3 regions of the Streptomyces tremellae genome follow, and region 3 is predicted to be linked to each of the others. Evidence: riboswitches for the same ligand, from Rfam matches in the RefSeq annotation. Region 3 holds a riboswitch; each other region holds the start of a gene.
What was found. A riboswitch is a leader RNA that binds a small molecule or an ion and turns the genes downstream of it on or off. The one in region 3 is predicted to bind cobalamin.

Region 1: it holds a riboswitch for cobalamin, as region 3 does, so the genes downstream of both, ABEA77_RS21380 (ribonucleoside-diphosphate reductase subunit alpha) here and metE (5-methyltetrahydropteroyltriglutamate--homocysteine S-methyltransferase) in region 3, are expected to answer to the same signal.
Region 2: it holds a riboswitch for cobalamin, as region 3 does, so the genes downstream of both, cobN (cobaltochelatase subunit CobN) here and metE (5-methyltetrahydropteroyltriglutamate--homocysteine S-methyltransferase) in region 3, are expected to answer to the same signal.

The regions. Positions count from the first base shown of each region.
Region 1 is NZ_BAABEP010000033.1:3,714-9,560, forward strand. Features, by position in the region: partial or broken gene ABEA77_RS21365 (GlxA family transcriptional regulator) at 1-433, opposite strand, end outside; gene ABEA77_RS21370 (hypothetical protein) at 526-759, shown strand; gene ABEA77_RS21375 (ribonucleotide-diphosphate reductase subunit beta) at 816-1,772, opposite strand; gene ABEA77_RS21380 (ribonucleoside-diphosphate reductase subunit alpha) at 1,883-4,225, opposite strand; adenosylcobalamin-variant (AdoCbl-variant) riboswitch at 4,380-4,470, opposite strand; gene ABEA77_RS21385 (Uma2 family endonuclease) at 4,595-5,182, shown strand; gene mctP (monocarboxylate uptake permease MctP) at 5,246-5,847, opposite strand, start outside.
Region 2 is NZ_BAABEP010000050.1:5,257-11,103, reverse strand. Features, by position in the region: gene cobG (precorrin-3B synthase) at 1-816, opposite strand, end outside; cobalamin riboswitch at 933-1,054, shown strand; gene cobN (cobaltochelatase subunit CobN) at 1,086-4,769, shown strand; gene ABEA77_RS26010 (FAD-dependent oxidoreductase) at 4,805-5,847, opposite strand, start outside.
Region 3 is NZ_BAABEP010000005.1:96,034-101,880, reverse strand. Features, by position in the region: partial or broken gene ABEA77_RS06350 (aldo/keto reductase) at 41-352, opposite strand; gene ABEA77_RS06345 (L-threonylcarbamoyladenylate synthase) at 745-1,389, shown strand; gene ABEA77_RS06340 (VOC family protein) at 1,482-2,153, opposite strand; cobalamin riboswitch at 2,399-2,602, shown strand; gene metE (5-methyltetrahydropteroyltriglutamate--homocysteine S-methyltransferase) at 2,758-5,082, shown strand; gene ABEA77_RS06330 (GH92 family glycosyl hydrolase) at 5,163-5,847, opposite strand, start outside.

The sequences.
Region 1 (5,847 bases), on a different contig from region 3:
GGCTGGACGTCGGCGCGGGGGTGGGCCCTGCGCAGCTCGTCCGCGTGGCGCCGGTGGACCGGCAGCGGCGCCCGTCGAGCAGTCCCGCGGCGCCGAGCGTGAAGACGCCGGCGCAGACGCTGAGCACCCACGCGCCGCGGTCCACGGCGCGGCGCAGCGCGGTCAGCAGTTCCGGCGAAAACGAGCGGTGGGTGTAGTCGTCGCCCGCGGGCACGCAGACCAGTTCGGCCGTCTCAAGGCGGTCGAGTCCTTGCAGACCGCCGAGGGTGAAGCCGCCGTGTGTGGAGAGCGTCGGGCCCTCGGCCGACGCCACGGCGAAGTCGTAGCGCGGCAGTCCCTGGTCCCTGCGGTCGAGGCCGAGGACCTCGCAGACGACCCCGAGCTCGAACGGGTGCACGCCGTCCAGCAGGACGGCCGCCACATTGGTCAGCATGGCCCCGGCGTGGCACCCCGTTGGCGGTAATTCGACGGCCCATGAGAGTCCTGCCACTGCCCGGCGGGCCGCCCGCGCCCGACAGTGGGGCCATGGACATCTTCGTGACCGTCATCGCACTCGTCGTACTCTTCGCCCTGGTCCTCGCGGCGCCCGTGACGTGGTGGCTGCGGGACCGCGCGGGCGACCGGCAGATCGCCAGGGCCGGCGCCGCACGCGCCAGGGGCGCCGTCTCCGCCGCGACCAGGGCCCGGTGGGCCGAGCTGCACCGCGCCACGTGGTCGAGGGACGCGTGGGCCCTGACCCGCGGCGACGGCAGGGACTGACCGGGCGGGTGCGGGGCGTGCCGGGTCCCCGCGCGGGGACCCGGCACGCGGGCGGCTCAGAACTCGTCGTCGAAGCCGACCGTGCCCTCCACCGCGACCTGGTAGGCGGAGGGGCGCCGCTCGAAGAAGTTCGTCAGCTCCTGCACGCCCTGGAGCTCCATGTACGAGAACGGGTTCTGCGACCCGTACACCGGGGCGAAGCCCAGCCGCTGGAGCCGCTGGTCGGCGACGCACTGGAGGTACTCGCGCATGGACGCGGTGTTCATGCCGGGCATCCCCTCGCCGCACAGGTCGTGCGCGAACTGGAGCTCCGCCTCCACCGCTTCCTTGATCATCTCCGTGACCTGGCCGCGGAGCGCCTCGTCGAACAGCCCGGGCTCCTCCCGCCTGACCGTGTCCACCACGTCGAAGGCGAAGCTCATGTGCATCGTCTCGTCGCGGAAGACCCAGTTGGTGCCGGTCGCGAGGCCGTGCAGCAGGCCGCGCGAGCGGAACCAGTAGACGTACGCGAACGCCCCGTAGAAGAACAGGCCCTCGATGCAGGCGGCGAAGCAGATCAGGTTGAGCAGGAAGCGGCGCCGGTCGGCGGCGGTCTCCAGCCGGTCGATCTGCTCGACCTGGTCCATCCAGCGGAAGCAGAAGGCGGCCTTCTCGCGGATCGACGGGATGTTCTCGACGGCCGCGAACGCGGCGGCCCGGTCCTCTGGATCGGGCAGGTAGGTGTCGAGCAGCGTCAGGTAGAACTGGACGTGCACCGCCTCCTCGAACAGCTGCCGCGACAGGTAGAGCCGCGCCTCGGGCGAGTTGATGTGCTTGTACAGCGTGAGCACGAGGTTGTTCGCCACGATCGAGTCACCCGTCGCGAAGAACGCCACGAGGCGGCCGATCATGTGCTGCTCGGCCGGTGAGAGCTTCGCCAGGTCGGAGACGTCGGAGTGCAGGTCCACCTCCTCCACGGTCCAGGTGTTGCGGATCGCGGCGCGGTAGCGCTCGTAGAAGTCGGGGTACCGCATCGGCCGCAGGGTCAGCTCGAAACCGGGGTCGAGGAGGTTGCCCCTGCGAGCGGCCTCCGTGGTCTTCGTGGGCCCGGTCGGGGTGTCGGTCTCGGGTGCGGTGGGCGGGTTCACTGGCAGGCCTCACAGGACTCGGGGTTTTCCAGGGAGCAGGCGACGGCGTCGCCGTCTGCGGGCGCGGCGGCCGCGCTGCGGCCCGCCGCGGCGCGCGCGATCCGGGTGGCGGGACGCGAGCGCAGGTAGTAGGTGGTCTTGAGGCCCTGCCGCCAGGCGTACGCGTACATCGAGCTGAGCTTCCCGATGGTCGGCGTCTCCAGGAACAGGTTGAGCGACTGGGCCTGGTCGAGGTAGGGCGTGCGGGCCGCGGCCAGGTCGATCAGCGCGCGCTGCGGCAGCTCCCACGCGGTGCGGTACAGGGCGCGCAGCTCCGCGGGCGCCCGTTCGAGGCCCGCCACCGAGCCGTTCGCCTCGCGCAGCGCCTCCCTGGTCTGCTCGTCCCACAGCCCGAGCCGCTTGAGGTCCGCCACCAGGTACGGGTTGACCTGGAGGAACTCCCCCGACAGCGTCTCGCGCTTGAAGAGGTTGGAGACCTGCGGCTCGATGCACTCGTAGGCGCCCGCGATCGACGCGATGGTCGCGGTCGGCGCGATCGCGAGGAGCAGCGCGTTGCGCATGCCGGTCGTCGCGATCCTGGCGCGCAGCGCCTCCCACCGCTCGGGCCAGTGGTGCTCCACCTCGTAGTGGTCGGGGTGGAGCACGCCGCGCGCGGCCCGCGTCTCGCGCCAGGCGGGCAGCGGCCCGTCCTCCGCCGCGAGGTCGCAGGAGGTCTCGTACGCGGTGAGCATGACGCGCTCGGCGATCCGGGTCGACAGCTCGCGCGCCTGCGCGGAGTCGAAGGGCAACCGCAGCGCGAAGAACACGTCCTGGAGGCCCATCACGCCCAGCGCGACCGGCCGCCAGCGGGAGTTGGAGCGCCCGGCCTCCCCGGTCGGGTAGAAGTTGCGGTCCACGACCCGGTCGAGGAAGCGCACCGCGACGCGGACGGCCGCGTCGAGCCGCTCCCAGTCGAGCGCGGTGTCCACCCCGCCGTAAGGGCCCGCGGCGGTGAACGCGCCCAGGTTGACCGAGCCGAGGTTGCACACGGCGGTCTCGGAGTCGTCCGTGACCTCCAGGATCTCGGTGCACAGGTTCGACGAGTGGATGACCCGACCGGGCCCGGCGGTCTGGTTGGCCGTGCGGTTCGCGGTGTCCTTGAAGGTCATCCAGCCGTTGCCGGTCTGCGCGAGGGTGCGCATCATCCGCCCGTACAGCTCGCGCGCGGGCAGCGTGGTGCGGGCGAGGCCGGCCGCCTCGGCGGCCCGGTACGCGGCGTCGAACCGCTCGCCCCACAGGTCGGTGAGCTCGGGCACGTCGGACGGCGAGAACAGCGACCACTCCTCGTCGGCGGCGACCCGGCGCATGAACTCGTCGGGGATCCAGTGCGCGAGGTTCAGGTTGTGGGTGCGGCGGGCCTCCTCGCCGGTGTTGTCGCGCAGTTCGAGGAACTCCTCGATGTCGGCGTGCCAGGTCTCCAGGTACACGGCGGCGGCACCCTTGCGGCGGCCGCCCTGGTTCACGGCGGCGACGGAGGCGTCCAGGGTGCGCAGGAACGGCACGATCCCGTTGGAGAGCCCGTTGGTGCCCCGGATCAGCGAGCCGCGTGCCCGCACCCGCGAGAACGGCAGGCCGATGCCGCCCGAGTGCTTCGAGAGCCGCGCGACCTGGTGGTAGCGGGCGTAGATCGAGTCCAGCTCGTCCAGCGGCGAGTCCAGCAGGTAGCAGGAGGACATCTGCGGGTGGCGGGTGCCCGAGTTGAACAGGGTGGGGGAGGAGGGCAGGTACGCGCGGCGCGACATCAGCCGGTACAGGTCGGCGACCTCGGCCAGCGAGGCGTCCGAGGTGTCCCTCGCGAGCCCGGCCGCCACCCGCAGCAGGAAGTACTGCGGCGTCTCGATGACCCGGCGGGTCGTCGGGTGGCGCAGCACGTAGCGCGTGTACACGGTCCGCAGGCCGAAGTACTCGAAGCCGTCGTCGGCCGCCGGGTCCACCAGCGCGTCGAGGGCGGCCCGGTGCGCGGCCGTGAACGCGGCGGTGCGGTCGGCGATCAGCCCCTCGCGGTGCCCGACGGCGATCGACGCGGAGAACGACACGGCGCCCTCGCCCGCCGCCTCCTCGGCCACGGCGCGGGCCAGCAGCCGGGCGGCGAGCCTGCTGTACGCGGGGTCCTCGGAGATCAGGCCTGCGGCGGCCTCGGTCGCGAGGTCGCGCAGCTCGGCCGCGTCCGCGTGGGCGCTGCGGCCGCGCAGCGCTGCGGCGGCCACCCTGCCTGGCTCGACGCCGGGCAGGTCGGCGGTGAGGTCCGTGAGAATCCGCAGCAGTTCGGCCGAAACGGGTTCCGGGGGTGCGATGGTCACGCTGGAGGCTCTCCCTCACTTGGCCGGTCCGCGCGGGGCGGGGAACGGCGGTGAGGGCACCGGCCCCTGGGCAGGGCGGGCGGCACCACCGCGTCCACCGGTCCACTCCACGAGACCCGGACGTCCTGGCAGCCCCGGCACCGCGCCGGGGCGGCTGCCGTCAGGTACTCGGACTCGCGCGGACGCACCGCGCACACCGTTGCGGGACAGTCCCGGACTCTCACCGGGTTCCCCTGCGTCGGCAGCGCCATGAGCATACATCTGGGCGCACCCGGCGCAACGACCACTAGATGTTGTGGCGTGTGGCGTTCTGAGGGTCCGGTGTCGGCTGCTTGGGATATCGTTCGGGACTAGAAGGAGGCGCTTCCCGTGACCGCTGTGAGCGACGGGCGCGAGATTGTGCCGGAGGAGTTCGAGGAGGCCGCCGAGGTGTTGGTGGAGCACTTGACCGGCATCCGATTCGGACTCTTCGACGGGAAGATCAGGAGCAAGACAGGGCCGGACCCGGAGCACGGGCGGATCATCGAGTGGCTGACCCGTATCTGCATCCAGGCCAGGCCTGAGCTGTGGCTGTATCCGGAGCAGGGGCTCAAGGTGCAGCAGTACCGCAGGGGCCGGGCCAGGCCGGACGGTGTGCTCACGGAGAGCGGTGCGCTCCTCGGCCGTGGTGAGTGGGCGGAGCCGGAGGGCGCCGTTCCCATGGCCCTTGAGGTCACGTCGTACGACGACGATACCAACGCCCGCGACCGGGTCGAGAAGCCGGCGGCCTACGCCCAGGCGGGCATCCCGGTGTACCTGTTGGTCGATCGGGACAACGCGGAGGTCCGCGTGCACAGCGAGCCCGACGGCGTGCGGTACGAGAGCGTGCGCGTGGTGCCGTTCGGCAAGGAAATCACCCTGCCGGAGCCCGTCGGGATCACGCTCGACACCGAGCCGCTCAAGGACTGGGTGCACTGACCCCGGGCCCGTGGACGGCGACGGGCCACCGCCCGGTAAGAGGCGGCGGCCCGTGGGGGCGGGTCAGTTGACGGGGGCCGGGGGGAGTTCCACCTCGACGTCCTTGTCGCCCGCGTCCGCGGTGTAGTCGCCCGGGCGCGTCTCGTCGGTGCCCTCGGGGGCCTTGAAGGCGCGGAAGACGAAGGTCAGGACGACGGAGACCAGGACGTTCAGCACGAACGCCGTCATGCCGATGTAGCCGATCTGCCCGATGCCGGGGATCTCGGCCGACGAGCCGCCGAAGTGCTTCTGCGTCGGGCTCGCGACGCCGTACGCGGCGAGCGTGCCGTAGACCATACCGGCGGCCCAGCCGGCCAGCAGCGCCCAGCGGTGGAACCAGCGGGTGAACAGGCCGCTGACGATGGCGGGCATGGTCTGGAGGATCCAGATGCCGCCGAGCAGCTGGAAGTTGATCGCCACCGTCTGGTCCATGCCGAGCACGAAGACCAGCGCGCCGACCTTCACCAGCAGGGAGACGAGCTTGGAGACGCGGGTCTCCTGCTCGGGCGTGGCGTCCGGCTTGATGAAGTCACGGTAGATGTTGCGGGTGAAGAGGTTCGCCGCCGCGATCGACATGATCGCCGCGGGCACCAGCGCGCCGATGCCGATCGCCGCGAACGCCACCC
Region 2 (5,847 bases), on a different contig from region 3:
GCCCGGCGCGCGGACCGTGCCGAGCGCGGGCGGGCCGCCGCGCGGCGGGGCGTAAGGGTCCGGTACGTGCTCCGCGCGCACGCCGCCCGCGCCGAGCGCGTCGCGCAGCACGGCGGCGAGGCGCGCGGCGCCGTCCCCCGGCAGTTCGTGTACGCGCCAGGCACCGGAGCCGGCGGCTGCCGTACGGAACGCCTCGGCCGCGAGCAGTGCGGCGCGCGGCGCGTCGGCGGCCCGTACGCGCAGCCGTCCCGGCCCGACGAGCAGCACGGCGCTCCCGGCCCCGGGCTCTGCGAGCAACGTCACATCGGCGCCGAGCGTCGCCACGTCGCCCCGCCCGTCGTCGAGCGCGAAGAGGAACCGTCCCGACAGGTCCGCCGCCCGGTCGCTCGCGCAGACCAGCGCGTCCAGCTCGCGCACCCACAACCGCACGTCAGCGAAGGGGAGTTCGTCCTCCCCGGCGAGCGGGGACGCGACGATGTTGCGGGCGCGCTCGTGCCGCTCGGAGGGCAGCAGGCCCGCCGCGTGCAGCCGGGCGGCGAGAGGCGCGGCGCAGGACTCCGCGAGGCCCCGCAGCTGAACGTTTCCGCGTGAGGTGAGGTCGAGGTGCCCGTCCCCGAGCAGCTCGGCCGCGTCGGCGACCACTTCGGCCTGACGTGCCGTCAGCAGCCCGCCGGGCAGCCGCAGACGGGCCAGCCTGCCGTCGTCGGCGGCGTGCAGCCGCAGCGCCCCGGGGCAGGCGTCGCCGCGGTCACGCACGGGGGATTCATCCCGGTGCGTTCCCTTTGGTGGCATGGCTGTCGACACGGCGGCGAGCATACCCAGCCCCACCTGGGCCACCCACCGCCCGCACACACCACGCCCCGCCGGGCGCCCGCCCCGCCCCGTGCCCCCGGCGGCCATGCGCTCTCCCCACTCCGACCAGCACCGCTTACTATCGAGGGACCAGCGACGGCGTCTGGGAGGAAGGCCGGTGAGAATCCGGCACGGTCCCGCCACTGTGAGCCCGGCACTCTCCGGGTGAGTCAGGAACTCCCGCCGTCCTCCCACTGCCCGGGGCGCGGACCCCGAGGAAGGCGAGCCGCCGCATGCTGCTGCTCCTGTCGACGTCCGACACCGATCTGCTCTCGGCCCGTGCCGCGCACGCGGCGGGCGCGCCCGTGCCGTTCAGGTTCGCCAACCCGGCGCGGCTGCCGCTCGACGACCTGCCGGGGCTGCTCGACGGTGCGGACCTCGTCGTCGTGCGGCTGCTCGGCGGGGTGCGCGCCTGGCAGGAGGGGATCGACGCGCTGCGGGCGAGCGGCGTGCCGCTGGTCGTCCTCACCGGCGAGCAGGCCCCCGACGCGCAGCTGATGGAGGCGTCGACGGTCCCCATCGGCATCGCGGCCGAGGCGCACGCCTACCTCGCGCACGGCGGCCCCGCCAACCTCGACCAGCTGGCCCGCTTCCTCTCCGACACCGTGCTGCTCACCGGGCACGGCTTCGAGCCGCCCGCGCCCGCCCCGACCTGGGGGCACCTGGAGCGCGATGCCGCGCCAGGCGCGACGGGGCCGCTCGTCGCGGTGCTCTACTACCGCGCGCACCACATGAGCGGCAACACCGGTTTCGTGGACGCCCTGTGCTCGGCGATCGAGGCGGCGGGCGGCCGGCCGCTGCCGCTGTACGTGGCGTCGCTCCGCACCCCTGAGCCCGAGCTGCTCGACGCGCTCGGCGCGGCGGACGCGCTGGTCACGACGGTCCTCGCGGCGGGCGGCACCCGCCCTGCCGGGGCCTCGGCGGGCGAGGACGACGAGTCGTGGGACGCGGGCGCGCTGGCCGCGCTCGGCGTCCCGATCCTCCAGGCGCTGTGCCTGACGGGCTCGCGCGCCGACTGGGAGGCCAACGACGAGGGGCTCTCGCCGCTGGACGCGGCCGGGCAGATCGCGGTGCCGGAGTTCGACGGGCGGCTGATCACCGTGCCGTTCTCGTTCAAGGAGATCGACGAGGACGGTCTGCCTTCGTACGTCGCCGACCCGGAGCGCGCCGCCCGCGTCGCCGGGATCGCGGTCCGTCACGCGCGGCTGCGCCACATACCCCCTGCGGACAAGCGCCTCGCGCTGGTGCTCTCCGCGTACCCGACGAAGCACTCCCGCATCGGCAACGCCGTGGGCCTCGACACCCCGGCGAGCGCCGTCGCGCTGCTGCGCCGCCTCGTCGCCGAGGGGTACGACTTCGGCCCGGCCGCGCCGCCCGCGGAGGGCGCTCCCGCGACCGGTGCCCTGCCCGCCGTCCCGGGCCTCGTCTCGGGCGACGGCGACGAGCTGATCCGCGCGCTCATCGAGGCCGGCGGCCACGACCAGGAGTGGCTCACCGAGGAGCAGCTCGCACGCAACCCGGTGCGCGTCCCGGCCGCCGACTACCGCCGCTGGTTCGCCGAACTCCCCGCCGAGCTGCGGGAGTCGGTGGAGGAGCACTGGGGGCAGGCGCCGGGTGAGATGTTCGTGGACCGCACGCACAACCCCGAGGGCGACATCGTCCTCGCGGCGCTGCGGTACGGCAATCTGCTGATCCTGATCCAGCCGCCGCGCGGCTTCGGCGAGAACCCCATCGCGATCTACCACGACCCCGACCTGCCGCCCTCGCACCACTACCTCGCCGCGTACCGCTGGATCCAGGCGCCGCGTGCCGAGGGCGGGTTCGGCGCGGACGCCATGGTCCACCTGGGCAAGCACGGCAATCTGGAGTGGCTGCCCGGCAAGAACGCGGGCCTGTCCGCTGCCTGCGCGCCCGACGCGGCCCTCGGCGACCTGCCGCTCGTCTACCCGTTCCTCGTCAACGACCCCGGGGAGGGCACCCAGGCCAAGCGCCGCGTGCATGCCACCCTCGTGGACCACCTGGTGCCGCCGATGGCGCGCGCCGAGTCGTACGGCGACATCGCCCGCCTTGAGCAACTCCTCGACGAGCACGCGCAGATCGCCTCCATGGACCCGGCGAAGCTGCCCGCGGTCCGGGCGCAGATCTGGACGCTGATCCAGGCGGCGAAGCTCGATCACGACCTCGGGCTCGACCCCGACGAGCGGCCCGACGACGAGGGCTTCGACGAGTTCGTCCTGCACCTCGACGGCTGGCTCTGCGAGATCAAGGACGCGCAGATCCGCGACGGCCTGCACGTGCTGGGCGGCGCGCCCACCGGCGAGGCCCGGGTCAATCTCGTCCTCGCGGTGCTGCGGGCCCGGCAGATCTGGGGCGGCACGCAGTCGCTGCCCGGCCTGCGCGAGGCGCTCGGCCTCGACGAGTCCGCCGCCACCCGCACCGCCGCCGACGAGGTCGAGGCGCGCGCCCGCGCCCTCGTGCAGGCGATGGAGGACGCGGGCTGGGCGCCCTCCGCGGTCGCCGAGGTCGCCGCGGGGCAGCCGGAAGCGGTCGGCCGCATCCTCGACTTCGCGGCGCGCGAGGTCGTGCCGCGCCTCGCGGGCACCACCGACGAGATCGACCACGCGGTCCTCGCGCTCAACGGCGGCTTCGTGCCCGCGGGTCCTTCGGGCTCACCGCTGCGCGGCCTGGTCAACGTGCTGCCGACCGGGCGGAACTTCTACTCAGTCGACCCGAAGGCCGTGCCGAGCAGGCTCGCCTGGGAGACCGGCCAGGCGCTCGCCGACTCGCTGCTGACCCGCTACCGCGACGACAACGGCGAGTGGCCGCAGTCCGTGGGCCTCTCCCTGTGGGGCACGAGCGCGATGCGCACCGCGGGCGACGACATCGCGGAGGCGCTCGCGCTGCTCGGCGTGCGGCCGGTGTGGGACGACGCCTCGCGCCGGGTCACCGGCCTCGAAGCGATCGAGGCGGCCGAGCTGGGCCGCCCCCGCATCGATGTGACGCTGCGCATCAGCGGCTTCTTCCGGGACGCGTTCCCGCACGCCATCGGGCTGCTCGACGACGCCGTGCGGCTCGCCGCCTCGCTGGACGAGAGCGCGGAGGACAACCACGTACGGGCGCACGCGCAGGCCGACATGGCGGCGGGCGCCGACGAACGCCGGGCCACCACCCGCATCTTCGGCTCGCGCCCCGGCACGTACGGCGCGGGCCTGCTCCAGCTGATCGACAGCCGCGACTGGCGCACGGACGCCGACCTCGCCGAGGTCTACACGGTGTGGGGCGGCTACGCGTACGGGCGCGAGCTCGAAGGCCGCCCGGCGCGCGCGGAGATGGAGAACGCGTACCAGCGGATCGCGGTCGCCGCGAAGAACACCGACACCCGCGAGCACGACATCGCCGACTCGGACGACTACTTCCAGTACCACGGCGGCATGGTCGCCACGGTCCGCGCGCTCAAGGGCAGCGCGCCGGAGGCGTACATCGGCGACTCCACCCGGCCGGAGACGGTCCGGACCCGCACCCTGGTCGAGGAGACCTCCCGCGTCTTCCGCGCGCGGGTCGTCAACCCCCGCTGGATCGAGGCGATGCGCCGCCACGGCTACAAGGGCGCCTTCGAACTCGCCGCGACCGTGGACTACTTGTTCGGGTACGACGCGACGACGGGCGTCGTCGCCGACTGGATGTACGACAGGCTGACGCAGGCGTACGTCCTCGACGAGGAGAACCGCGCGTTCCTCCAGGAGGCCAACCCCTGGGCCCTGCACGGCATGGCGGAGCGCCTGCTGGAGGCCGAGTCGCGCGGCATGTGGGCCAAGCCCGACCCGCAGGTGCTCGCGGAACTGCGCCAGGTCTTCCTCGACACGGAGGGCGACCTGGAGTCCGACGCCGAGGACGCCGCAGACGCCACCGACGCCTGAGCCCCCGGGCCGCTCCCCCTCCCGGAGGGGCGGCCTCACGCGCCCTGGATGTGGCCCGCCAGCAGGTTGACCAGGCTGTGCGGGGTGCCGGGGCCGTACATGATCTCGTGGAGGCGGTCGGCCTCCGCGGCCTCCGCGGCGCTGCGCGGGAACATCTCCCGTTCGTGCGCGGCGAGCGCGGCCTCGACGTCGCCGGGGTGCTCGACCAGGGCCCTGGCGAGTTCCGCGCCGTCGTACATGGCCAGGTTGGCGCCCTCGCCCGAGGGGATCATGAGGTGCGCGGCGTCGCCGATCAGGGTGACGCCCGGCACCCGCTCCCACCGGTGGTCCGCCGGCAGCGTGTGCAGGGGGCGCAGGACCGGTGGGGTGTCCGCGTCGGTGATCAGCGCGGTCAGCTCGGGCGCCCAGCCGGCGAACTCGGCCGCGATGCGCGCCACCGCCGCCGGTTCTGCGAGGTCGACGGCGTCGAACCACTCGCGCGGCTTGGTGAGCGCGGCGTAGGTGTGCAGGGTCCCGCGGGTCTCCCGGTGCGCCGAGATGCCCTTGCCGGGCGCGAGCGCGAACATCGAGCCGCCACCGACCGCCTTCGCGCTCGCGGGGTGCCGGGTGTCGGCGTCGTGGAGGTAGGTCTCCACGTAGGTCGTGCCGGTGTAGACGGGCACGGCGTCGGAGACCAGCGGCCGGACCCTGGACCAGGCGCCGTCCGCGCCCACCAGCAGGTCGGTGGCCGTGGTGGTCCCGTCGACGAAGGCGATCTCGTGGCGCCCGCCGCCGAGCGGCCGTACGGCGGCGACCTTGTGCCCCCACCGGACGGTGCCCTCGGGGAGTGATGCGAGCAGGATGCGCCGCAGCTCGCCGCGCTGGACCTCGGGGCGCCCGCCGGTGCCGTCGTCGGGGTGGTCGATCAGGACGGTGCCGTCCTCGGCGAGGCCCCTGGTCGCCTGGTGGCCGTGGAGGATGAGGGAGCGGAAGGCGTCGAACAGGCCGGCCGCCGCCAGGGCGGGCTGGCCGTTGTGCTCGTGGATGTCGAGCAGGCCGCCCTGGGAGCGCACCGTGGGGGAGGTCTCGGCCTCGTAGA
Region 3 (5,847 bases):
CGCGTGAACCCGGCCTCTGACGGCTCACCGTACGGCGCGCTCAGCCGAGGCTGCCCCTGCGGGTCCGCTGCCACAGGTCCACACTGCCCTCGAAGACGGCGTGCTCGTCGATCTCCGCGAGCGCGGCCTCACTGAAGTCGAGCCGGTCGAGGGCCGCGACGTTCTGCTCCAGCTGCCCGACCCGGGAGGCGCCGATCACCAGGGAGGTGACCCGCGGGTCGCGCAGGGCCCAGGCGAGCGCGAGCTGCGCCAGGCCCTGCCCGCGTCGGGCCGCGATGTCGTTCAGGGCGCGCAGCCTGCGCCGCGTCTCCCCGGTGAGCCAGGCGGTGTCGAATGCCTTGTCCTCCGCGGCCGCCACCGCGCCGAGCACCGGGCCGAGGCGCCGGTTGAGCCCGGTGGACACGGCGCCGGGGTGGGCGGCGAGGGCGCGCACCGGACGGCCCGCCGCGTCGAGCCTGCGCCGGAGCTCCAGCGTGAACAGCAGGTTGTCAAGGTTCGACTGCGCGTATGCGGCCGGGGCCCGGTAGGCGCGGCGCTCCCCGTGGGGGTCGTCGCGCTCGACGGGTACGCGCGGCTCGGGGCCCGGCCCGGGGCCGTGCTCGACAGCGGCGGGGACGTCACCGAGCGCCTCACGGCGTTCCGCTGCACCCCCACCCGGCTGACCCGCCTGGTGCCGTGGACGGGCACGACGGGCGCCCCGAGCCGCCCGCTCCGCCGAAGCGCCGGACGGCTAGCATCGCCCGCGTGCCGTACACCACGCAGGTCCACGACTGCCGGACCCCAGAAGCCCTGAAGACCGGTGTCTCCCACGCCACGGAGGCGCTGCGGGCCGGGGCGCTGATCGTCTTCCCGACCGACACCGTCTACGGCGTCGGCGCCGACCCCTTCGACCCGGGCGCGGTCAAGGCCCTGCTGTCCGCCAAGGGGCGCGACGCCGACAAACCCGCCTCCGTCCTGGTGGCCGACGTCGCGGCTGCGGAGACACTGGTCGGCTCCATGCCGCCGGACGCGCGGCGGCTGGCCGAGGCGTTCTGGCCAGGGGCGCTCTCACTCGTCCTGCCCGCGGCCCCCGCTCTCGCCCTCGAACTGGGGAACACCGGAGGGACGGTCATGGTCCGTATGCCCGCCCACCCGGTGGCCCTCGCCCTGCTGCGCGCCGCGGGGCCGGTCGCCCAGTCGAGCGCCAACCTCACGGGCCGGCCGCCCGCGACCACGTGCGAGGAGGCCAGGGCCCAGCTCGGGGACCGCGTCCGCGCGTATCTCGACGGCGGACCGAGCGGGACGCTGCCCTCCACCATCGTCGCGTTCACCGGCGGCTTTGGACCTGCCGTCCTGCGCGAGGGGGCGGTCCCCCGCGCCGCGGTCGAGGAGGCCCTGCGCGGCCTGTGACGCCGCGCGGGCGCGGTGCTCCGCCCGGCCGGGACGGTGCGTGCGGTGCCGGCCGGGTCGCGCCCGTTCCGTGGTGAGGTGGTCCTGCGGTGCTACAGGTCGGCCGGGTCCCTGCGCAGCGTCACCTCGCGCCCCGACGCGGTGCGCACCGTGGCGGCGTGCACGCCCGGCCGGCCGGGCACGAGCACCAGCGGCAACCGCTCGAAGGTCTCGGCACCGATGTGCTCGCGCAGTTCCCCGGCGTCGGCGCTGACCTCAAGCCGGGTCACCGCCGCCCCTCGGTCGCCGCGCTCCACCGCGCCGCGGTCCGGATGGGTGGCGGGGTCGTCGCGGTAGAACCAGTTCGGCAGCCCCCGCCGCCACCCCGCGATCGCACCGTCGGTGCCGGGCGCGGTGGTGATGACGCGCTGGGTGCCGTCGGGCTGGACGCGGCCCGCCGTCCGCGTCACCTCGCCGCCGAGCCGCCGCGCGACCGCGGCCAGTTCCTCGGGGCTGTCGGCCCGCAGGCTCCAGAACATCCACCGGTCGCCGTCCGCGACGGCCCGGTCGAACCAGGCGGCGGCCCCCTCGCCGCGCTCGGCCGCGGGAGCCGTCACCGCCTCGACCTCCAGGTAGACGTCCCCGCCGAGGGGGAAGATCGTGTTGGCGAGGCCGAAGGGGAAGACGCCCCCGTCGTAGTGTGCGAGCCCCGTCTCCTCCCGCACCCGGCGCACGCCGTCGTCCAACTCGCGTACGCCCAGGCAGAGGTGGTCAAGATGAAACATGCCGGTCCTTTCCGGGTTCACCACGTCGCAGCGGGGCTGTACACCCCGTGGGCGAGCACGCCTCCGCCGCGGCGCGCCGGGCCCTGAGGAAGTCGCCCGGCGCATGCCCGCTCCGCCCGCGGAGGCACGCGCACCCCATCCAGGGTGCCCGCTCTCCACCAGGAAGCAGCGGGCGCGTACCGGAATCCGGATGGCCTGGCACGGAGGCCGCGCGGGCCCGTAGGGTGGGTGGCGCAGCTGGTTCGCCCCGTCCGCCAGGCGGTGGCGTCGCAAGAGGGAACCCGGTGGGAATCCGGGACTGCCCCGCAGCGGTGAGCGGGAACGACCGCCGTCATACGCACTGGGCCCCGCGACAGGGGTCTGGGAAGCGACGGCCAGTAGGAATCCGCGTCGGAGACGACGAGGACACGCCCGCGAGTCCGAAGACCTGCCACTGCCCGTACGCGTACCCCACGCGCACGGAACACCGGTGACCTCGTGGGCGGGTCGGCGTGCACCACCGGCGGACGGCCGCGCCTCGCGGGCCGTGCCGCGGGTTGCGTCACCCCTCTCCTCACCACGAGACCCCGGGATCCCAGGGAAACGTCTCTCGAAGGAGAACTCCGTGACCAGCGAGACCACAGCCGCGGCGGCACGGGCCACCGTGTACGGCTACCCGAGGCAGGGGCAGGGCCGCGAGCTCAAGAAGGCGATCGAGGGGTACTGGAAGGGCCGCGTGGACGCCGCCGCCCTCCGCGCCACCGCCGCGGGACTGCGCCGCGCCAACTGGCGCAACCTGGCGGCCGCCGGCCTCGACGAGGTGCCCACGGGCGACTTCTCGTACTACGACCACATGCTCGACACGACCGTCATGGTCGGCGCGGTCCCCGCGCGGCACCGGGCCGCCGTGGCCGCCGACCCGCTGGACGGCTACTTCGCCATGGCCCGTGGCACGCAGGACGTCGCGCCGCTCGAAATGACCAAGTGGTTCGACACCAACTACCACTACCTCGTACCCGAGTTGGGCCCCGACACCGCCTTCTTGGCCGACTCGGCCAAGCAGGTCGCCGAGGTCCGCGAGGCGCTCGCACTCGGCCTCGCCGCCCGGCCTGTCCTGGTCGGCCCCGTCACCTATCTGCTGCTGTCGAAGCCCGCGCCGGGGGTCGCGGCCAGCTTCGACCCGCTGACCCTGCTCGACCGGCTGCTGCCCGTCTACGCGGAGGTGCTCGCCGACCTGCGCGCGGCGGGTGCCGAGTGGGTGCAACTGGACGAGCCCGCCCTGGTCCAGGACCGCACCCCTGCGGAGCTGAACGCCACCGCGCGCGCCTACCGCGACCTGGGCGCCCTCGCCGACCGGCCGCGGCTGCTCGTGGCCTCCTACTTCGACCGGCTGGGCGACGCCCTGCCCGTACTGGCGGCTTCGCCCGTCGAGGGCCTCGCGCTCGACTTCACCGGGCCGGCGGCCGCCAACCTGGACGCGCTCGCCGCCGTCGGCGGCCTGCCGGGCAAGCGGCTCGTGGCGGGCGTCGTCGACGGCCGCAACATCTGGGTGAACGACCTGGAGAAGTCCCTCAGCACGCTCGGCACACTCCTGGGACTCGCCGACCGGGTCGACGTGTCGGCGTCCTGCTCCCTGCTGCACGTCCCGCTGGACACGGCGGCCGAGCGCGACATCGACCCGCAGATCCTGCGCTGGCTCGCCTTCGCGCGGCAGAAGACCGCGGAGGTCGCCGCCCTCGCGCGGGGCCTGGCGCGGGGCACGGACGCGATCGCCGCCGAACTCGCCGTGAACCGGGCGGCGCTGGCCTCCCGCGCCGCCTCGCCCGTCACCCGCGACCCGGCCGTCCGCGCCCGCGCCGCAGCCGTCACCGAGGCCGGGACCCGCCGCTTTCTGCCCTACCCGGAGCGGGCCGCCGCGCAGCGCGCACGGCTCGGCCTGCCGCTGCTGCCGACGACCACGATCGGCTCCTTCCCGCAGACCGGCGAACTGCGGGCGGCGCGCGCCGACCTGCGCTCGGGTCGGATCGGTACCGAGGAGTACGAGGAGCGGATCAGGGCCGAGATCCGGGACGTGATCTCCTTCCAGGAGAAGACGGGACTCGACGTGCTGGTGCACGGCGAGCCCGAACGCAACGACATGGTGCAGTACTTCGCCGAGCAGCTCACCGGCTACCTCGCCACCCGGCACGGCTGGGTCCAGTCGTACGGCACCCGCTGCGTGCGTCCGCCGATCCTCGCGGGCGACATCGCACGCCCCGGGCCGATGACGGTGCGCTGGACGGCGTACGCGCAGTCCCTCACCGACCGTCCGGTCAAGGGCATGCTGACCGGTCCCGTCACCATGCTCGCCTGGTCCTTCGTCCGTGACGACCAGCCGCTCGGGGAGACGGCGCGGCAGGTGGCGCTCGCGCTGCGCGACGAGGTGAACGACCTGGAGGCGGCCGGTACCGGGGTGATCCAGGTGGACGAGCCCGCGCTGCGCGAGACGCTGCCGCTGCGCGCCGCCGACCGCCCCGCCTATCTGGCGTGGGCCACCGAGGCGTTCCGGCTCACCACGGGGGGCGCCGCGCCCGTCACCCAGATCCACACGCACATGTGCTACGCCGAGTTCGGCGACATCGTCGGGGCCATCGACGACCTCGACGCGGACGTCATCAGCCTGGAGGCGGCCCGCTCGCACATGCAGGTCGCCCACGAGCTCGCGGGCCACGGCTATCCGCGCGAGGCGGGCCCCGGTGTCTACGACATCCACTCACCGCGGGTGCCGAGCGCCGAGGAGGCCGCCGCGCTGCTGCGCGCCGGGCTCGGGGCGATCCCCGCTGAGCGGCTCTGGGTCAACCCGGACTGCGGGCTGAAGACCCGGGCCTGGCCGGAGACCCGCGCTTCGCTCGAACACCTGGTCGCCGCCGCCCGCACGGTCCGCGCGGAGCTGGGCGGCCCGTCGGTCTGATCCCGGCGCGGTGCGAAGGCCCCGGGCCCGCGCCGTGTGCGGCGCGGTCCCGGGGCCCGGGGTGCGGGTGCGTGCCGGGGTCAGTGCAGCAACTCGACCTCCGCGAGGGTGCTTTCGTGGTCCGCCACCAGCCGGTAGTGCGTGTACGCGCCCGGGTGGGCGACGGTGAACGGGCGGGTCTGCTTGTCCCACGTGAAGGACTGCCCGGAGCGCCGGTCCACGGTCGTCCAGTGGCTGTTGTCGGTGGAGCCCTGGAGCACCCAGCCGTCCGGGGCCTTGGCGCGGTCCGCGGAGGTCAGGGTGTACTGCACGCCTTCCACCGGGGCGCCCGAGGTGCCGAGCGGCAGGTCGACGGCGGTGAACGAGGCCGATGTGTCGGAGGTGTCGTCGAACAGGGCACCGGGGCCCGAGAGGGCGTCGGTGCGCGGCGTCGGGGCCGTGTCGCCCTGGGTGATGGAGGCGGGTCCGTCCTTCTCGCCGCTGCCCCAGGCGGAGGGCCGCGGCCCCATCGCGAAGTCCAGCGTCCCGCCCTTGACGAGCAGGTCGTGCGGGAGAGACGTGGAGTCCCACCGCTTGCCGTTGAACTTCACGCCCTGGATGTAGACGTTGCGTGAGCTGTTCCTCGGCGCGTTGACCGTCAGGGTCCGTCCGTTGTCGAGGTGCAGGGTGGCCTGCTGGAACAGCGGGGAGCCGATGGTGTAGTCGCCGCTGCCCATCACGAGCGGGTAGAAGCCGAGCGACGAGAAGATGTACCAGGCCGACTGC